DNA from 2 places in the Pseudomonas oryzihabitans genome. Region 2 is predicted to be linked to the other one. Evidence: predicted binding sites of a transcription regulator. Region 2 holds the regulator's gene; the other holds the start of a gene.
What was found. The regulator FliA, encoded in region 2, starts transcription of late flagellar genes. The targets are predictions, from matches to a motif close to CTAAAGTTTNNNNNNNNNNNGCCGNTAA.
Positions count from the first base shown of each region.

Region 1 (3,407 bases), 2.0 Mb from region 2:
CCGCGGTGACCGCCGCCACCCCTTCGGTATCCCCCGCCCCCCGGCGCAGGGCCGCCAGATTGGCCACCGCAGTGATCACCCCCACGCAGATCACCGAAACGAAAGAATAGACCGCTGCCCCCAGGCCACCGCCGGCCAGCGCCGCCGGCCCCAGGCGGCCCATCATCAGGGTGTCGGTGAAGACCATGGCGACATAGGCCAGCTGGGCACCGATCAAGGGCAGGGCGAGACGCAATAGCGCGAGCAATTCGTGACGCGGCAGAGACATGGGGCTCTCGCTGAACAGATGGCCAAGCGGCCGGGCTTTGACAAGAACTCATTGTTGGATCCTGCCGCGCCGCCCACAATCGGAAAATAGCCATGCCATCCATGAGTCTGAGTCATGCCTGAACACGCCTCGCGCCTGCCGCCCCTGTATGCCCTGCGCGCCTTCGAGGCTGCGGCGCGGCATGGCTCCTTCACCCGGGCTGCCGGGGAGTTGTCGCTCACCCAGAGCGCGGTCAGCCGCCATGTGCGAACCCTGGAAGAAACCTTTGGCTGTCGCCTGTTCGAGCGTGCCGGTCGCCAGCTGGTGCTGACCGAGGCCGGCAAGCTGCTGTTGCCCGGTCTGAGCGAAGGCTTCGAAGCCCTGGCGCGCGCGTGCGGCAATCTGGCCGTGGACGAAGGCACCCTGAGACTTAAGGCACCCACCACCCTGTCGTTGCGCTGGTTGCTGGCCCGGCTGGCGCGCTTTCGCCAGCTCAGTCCGCAACTCGACATCCAGCTCACCAGCGTCTGGATGGCCAGCGACCGGGTCGATTTCGTCCATGAACCCTTCGACTGTGCGGTGCTGCTGGGCGACGGTCGCTTTCCGGCCGACTGGGAGGTGGTACCGCTGTTCGAGGAGTGGCTGGTGCCGGTCTGCTCGCCGACCGCCGCCCGTAGCGGTGACTGGGATGTGGCGCGCCTGCAGCGGGAAGAACTGCTGCATCCCACTTTCGACCGCCGCGACTGGCGCCGCTGGCTGCAGGCCATGGGGTTGGCCCAGGTGGTGCCCCTGAGTGGCGGCCAGGTGTTCGATACCCTGGAGTTGGGCATGGCGGCTGCGGCGCGCGGCTACGGAGTCTCCATCGGCGATCTGGTGATGCTCGCCGAGGACGTGGCGGCCGGTCTCATCGCGCTGCCCTGGCCGGCAGCGGTAGCCAGCGGCGACGCCTACTACCTGGTCTGGCCACGTAATCGGCGGGGGCAGGCGCGCTTTCGCCAGCTGGGTGATTTCCTGCAGCAGGAAGTGGCATCCCAGAGCCTTCCAGAGGTCATTCGCCACAAATAAGGCGCCAGACATCTGTCATTCGCTTTAGTTCGTAACGCTACAGCCGATAAACTACCTGTTCATCGCTAAGAAGACCGTCATAGAGCGGTTCGTTTCTGATGTAGCCCTTGCCCTCAACTTTGTACTGCCCTACAGGGATGTAGGCGCTTTGGAGCACTCTATGGTCATTTCCCCACGTCGCAGTATCGCCCGACAACTTGCCTTGGCCCTCAGTCTGGTACTGGTTGTCGTCATTGCCGGCAGTTGCCTGTTCGCCCTCCACGCCCTCAGCCTGTCCATCGAAGACACCCAGCGCAAGCACCTGGGCAGTGAGGCCCGGCTGCTCTCCGATCAGCAGCAGACCTTCCTGGGCACCCTCAAGGTCAGTACCCAGCGTCTCGCCAATCTGTTCGAGCGCCGCTTCGATGGCGGCCTCTCCCGCAGCAGCGACCGCACCGTCGTCGCCGGCACCGACACCCCGGTGCTGCTCTACAAGGGCGCAGCCCTGAACAACGACTTCACCCAGGTCGATGACTTCACCCGTCTTACCGGCGGTACGGCCACCATCTTCGTCCGTGATGGTGACGATTTCATCCGCATCACCACTTCGCTGAAGAAGCAGGACGGCAGCCGCGCCATCGGCACCCGTCTGGACCGCAAGCATCCCGGCTACGCCGGCCTGCTCCAGGGCCAGACCTATGTCGGTCGCGCTCAGCTGTTCGGCCGCTCCTACATGACCCAGTACAGCCCGGTGCGCGATGCCCAGGGCCAGATCATCGCCGTGCTCTATGTGGGGTTCGACTACACCGACGCCCAGGCCCAGCAACTGGCTCAACTGACCCAGCTGCGCATCGGTGAGACCGGCTCCCTGGCCCTGCTCGACGAGCAGGGCAACTGGTTGGTTGCCCCGGCCAACGCCAAGAAGACCGACGAGTTGCTGGCCGAACTCAAGAAGGATCCCAAGCGGCATGAACACAGCTGGCAGGATGGCAACGAGGACTTCGTCAGCGTCAGCGCGGCGGTCGCCGGCGAAGGCTGGACCGTGGTCGCCACCTTGCCCAAGGCCGAGCTGGACGCTCCGGTGCACGCCGTCGGCCTGCGCCTGGCCATCGGCAGCCTGATCGCCCTGCTACTGGCCGTGGCCGCTTCGGTGCTGCTGCTGCGGCGCAAGCTCAGCCCGCTGGCACAGCTGGTGGAACGCGCCCAGGCCCTGGGTCGCGGTCAGCTCAGCGTACGCGTCGACGCCCGCAGCAACGACGAAATCGGCGAGCTCGCCCACAGCTTCAACCAGATGGCCGATGCGCTGGCGTCCACCGTCGAGCAGGTACGGGGTTCCTCGCGCGCGGTCACCGATCGCTCCCAGCAACTGAGCCAGCTCTCCGACCAGACCCTGCGTCGTTCCGCCGAGCAGTCCAGCCAGATCGACAGCATGGCCAGCGCCGTGGAGGAATTCAGCGCCACCGCCCAGAACATCGCCGACGGCATGCAGCGCACCGAGCGTCTGGTGCAGGAGAACGCCCAGCAGACCCGCACCGGCACCCAGGCCATGCAGGGCGCCTCGGGCGCGCTGGAGCAGATCGCCGACTCCCTGGCCAGCACGGCCGAGCTCATCAAGGGGCTGGATAATCGCTCCCAGCAGATTGGCGGCATCATCGGCGTCATCAGCGGGATCGCCGAGCAGACCAACCTGCTGGCGCTCAACGCGGCCATCGAAGCCGCCCGGGCCGGTGAGCAGGGCCGCGGCTTCGCCGTGGTCGCCGACGAGGTGCGCCAGCTGGCCGGTCGTACCAGCGAGGCCACCCGCGAGATCTCCCAGATGATCGGTGCGGTACAGGGCGAAACCCAGCGTGCCATGGGCGCCATCGATGAGGGCAACCGCCTCATGGAGCAGGGGCTGGCGCGCAACGCCGACGTCGCCCAGGCGCTACGCAGCATCGACCAGCAGGTCGCCGATGCGGTCGAGCAGTTCTCCGGTATCGCCCAGGCCACGGCCGAGCAGAGCACCACCGCCACGGCGCTGAGTCGCAACATCCAGGCCATCGCCGTGGACAACGCCGCCCAGCGCGATGCCGCCGAGGTGCTGGCCGGTACCGCGGGCGAACTGCGTCACCTGGCC
Region 1 covers NZ_CP013987.1:347,552-350,958, forward strand. The annotation lists gene APT59_RS01590 (NorM family multidrug efflux MATE transporter) at 1-268, opposite strand, end outside; gene APT59_RS01595 (LysR substrate-binding domain-containing protein) at 383-1,312, shown strand; gene APT59_RS01600 (methyl-accepting chemotaxis protein) at 1,473-3,407, shown strand, end outside.
Region 1: a site for FliA is predicted at 1,335-1,362, ahead of APT59_RS01600 (methyl-accepting chemotaxis protein). Genes of this name have one in related genera too.

Region 2 (3,407 bases):
CCCTGGTCGATCCGGGCCAGTCCCTGGCGCAGGCCCTGGCGCCCCTGGCACGCAAGCGTCTGGTGCTGATCGATACCGCGGGCATGCCCGCCAACGATCCGGCGCTCAAGGCGCAGCTCGAAGCCCTGGCGAACCGCCAGCTGAAGATTCGCAATTACCTGGTGCTGGGTGTCACCAGCCAGAGCCAGGTGCTCAAGGCGGCCTATCACAGCTATCGGCGCTGCGGCCTGAGCGGCTGCGTGCTGACCAAGCTGGACGAGGCCGCCAGCCTCGGCGAAGCCCTGGGCCTGGCCATCAGCCAGCGCCTGCCGGTGGCCTACATCGCCGACGGTCCGCGCATCCCGGACGATCTGCATCCGGCTCGCAGCCACCAGCTGGTGAGCCGCGCTGTGAGCCTGCAGGCGTCCGAAGAGCCGAGCGAAGAAACCATGGCCGGCATGTTCGCCGGCCTGTATCAGAGCAATGCCCGCCGCGCCGGTTAGCGCCGACGAACGGTAGTGGTGCATCGCATGCCTGGGCACGCCAAATGCACTTGGTCTAAAGTGTGACGGATTTCAATCAAAGGTATCAGGCAATGGGTAGCATGCATCCCGTCCAAGTCATAGCGGTCACGGGCGGTAAAGGCGGTGTCGGCAAGACCAATGTGTCGGTCAACCTGGCCTTGGCCCTGGCCGATATCGGGCGGCGCGTCATGCTGCTCGACGCCGACCTGGGCCTTGCCAACATCGACGTTCTGCTCGGGCTGTCGCCCAAGCGCACCCTGGCCGACGTCATTTCCGGCGAGTGTGAGCTGCGCGACGTGCTGCTGCACGGGCCGGGCGGCATCCGCATCGTCCCGGCAGCCTCGGGCACCCAGGCGATGGTCAATCTGACGCCGGCCCAGCATGCCGGTCTGATCCAGGCCTTCAGCGACATCAGCGAGAACCTCGACGTGCTCATCGTCGATACCGCTGCCGGCATCGGCGACCAGGTGGTCAGCTTCGTCCGCGCCGCCCAGGAAGTCCTGGTCGTGGTGTGCGATGAGCCCACCTCCATCACCGATGCCTACGCCCTGATCAAGCTGCTCAATCGCGACCATGGCGTCACCCGTTTCCGGGTGTTGGCGAATATGGCGCTGACACCCCAGGAAGGCCGCAATCTCTTTGCTAAGCTGACCAAGGTGACCGACAGATTCCTGGATGTCGCCTTGCAATACGTGGGCGCCATTCCGTTCGATGAAGCGGTGCGCAAAGCGGTACAGAAACAGCGCCCCGTGTACGAAGCCTTTCCGCGTGCCAAGGCCTCACTGGCCTTTCGTGCGGTGGCTCAGAAAGTCGATGGCTGGCCGCTGCCCGCCAATCCGCGCGGCCATCTCGAGTTCTTTGTCGAGCGCCTTGTGCAACCAGCCATCGGTACCCACGCATGACAGCATCCAGCGGGCTTCGCATGTACAGCAAAACCTCGGAACGTACCCAGCAGGAGCAGCTCATCAACCGCTACGCGCCGTTGGTGAAACGCATCGCCTACCATCTCCTGGCGCGCCTGCCGGCGAGCGTACAGGTCGAAGATCTGATGCAGGCCGGCATGATCGGTCTGCTGGAGGCCTCGCGCAAATACGACGCCGGCAAGGGCGCCAGCTTCGAGACCTACGCCGGCATCCGCATCCGCGGTGCCATGCTCGATGAGGTCCGCAAGGGCGACTGGGCGCCGCGCTCGGTGCACCGCAACACGCGCATGGTCACCGACGCCATTCGGGCAGTGGAAGCGCGCACTGGTCGTGACGCTAAAGATTCCGAAGTCGCGGCCGAACTTAAATTGAGTCTGGATGAGTACTACGGCATCCTTGGCGACACCATGGGGAGTCGCCTGTTCAGCTTCGACGACCTCATGGAGGGTGGTGAGCATGGGCTCGAGGAGAGTGGTTCGCATGAACTCGAGCCCGGTCGCGGTCTGGAAGACGAGCGCTTCCGCAAGGCCCTGGCCGAGGCCATCGCCAATCTTCCGGAGCGTGAACGTCTGGTGCTCTCGCTGTATTACGACGAGGAACTCAACCTCAAGGAAATCGGCGAGGTGCTGGGTGTGAGCGAGTCACGTGTCTGCCAACTTCACAGTCAATGCGCGGCACGCCTGCGGGCGCGGCTGGCGGAATGGCGTTCGCGTTAACCGGCTGGTACTCAGGCTACTACGATTGCTTAGACGCGCCTTGTGGCGTGTGTGCGGATTAGGACGGAGGTCGACTTGGACAAGAACATGAAAATCCTCATCGTGGACGATTTTTCCACGATGAGACGCATCATCAAGAATTTGCTGCGCGATCTGGGATTCACCAATACCGCCGAAGCAGACGACGGCAATACCGCACTGCCGATGCTGCAGAGCGGCAACTTCGATTTTCTCGTCACCGACTGGAACATGCCTGGCATGACCGGCATCGACCTGCTGCGCCAGGTCCGCGCCGACGCGCGCCTGAAGACCCTGCCGGTGCTGATGGTGACCGCCGAGGCCAAGCGTGAGCAGATCATCGAAGCCGCTCAGGCCGGCGTGAATGGCTATGTGGTCAAGCCTTTCACCGCCCAGGTGCTGAAAGAAAAGATCGACAAGATCTTCGAGCGGGTGAACGGCTGAAGAAAGCCGCGGGGACGTTATGGATCAGCTTGGCACCAACAGCTTCAGCGACTTCGAGTCGAATCTAAAACAGCACGCCCAAGAGCTGGTGAAATGCCTGGAAAGCGGCGATTTCACCCAGGCCGTGCATGTTATCAATGAGCTCAATCAACTGCGTGACCGGGGTCTTTACCAGGAAGTCGGCAAGCTGACCCGCGAGCTGCACAATGCCATCGTCAACTTCGAGATCGATCCGCGCGGCATGGCCGGCGAAGAGGTCTCCCAGATCAGCGATGCCACCGATCGTCTCTCCTACGTGGTGAAGATGACCGAGAACGCCGCCAACCGGACCATGGATCTGGTGGAGGAGAGCGCACCGCTGGTAGGCAACTTCGGCGACGAGGCCCGTGCCGTGCATGCCGACTGGAAGAAATTCATGCGCCGGGAAATGGGCGCGGACGAATTCCGCGAACTGGCCAAGCGCGTCGACGCCTTCCTCAGCCACAGCGAGAGCAGTGCCGAGCAGCTGTCGGCCAAGCTCAACGACATTCTCCTCGCGCAGGACTACCAGGATCTCACCGGTCAGGTGATCAAGCGGGTCGTCAATCTCGTCGGGCAGATCGAGAAAGACCTCGTCAAGCTGGTGATGATGGCCAGTCAGGTCGATCGCTATACCGGCTTCAGTCACGATCACACCGCGCTGATCGAACAGAATCGAAAAGAAAAGACGATGAAGGGTGAAGGTCCGCAGATTCATGCCGATAAGCGTGAAGACGTCGTGGCCGCTCAGGTCGACGTCGACGATCTTCTATCCAGTCTGGGCT
Region 2 covers NZ_CP013987.1:3,225,018-3,228,424, reverse strand. The annotation lists gene flhF (flagellar biosynthesis protein FlhF) at 1-482, shown strand, start outside; gene fleN (flagellar synthesis regulator FleN) at 575-1,405, shown strand; gene fliA (RNA polymerase sigma factor FliA) at 1,402-2,142, shown strand; gene APT59_RS14670 (chemotaxis response regulator CheY) at 2,230-2,604, shown strand; gene APT59_RS14665 (protein phosphatase CheZ) at 2,624-3,407, shown strand, end outside.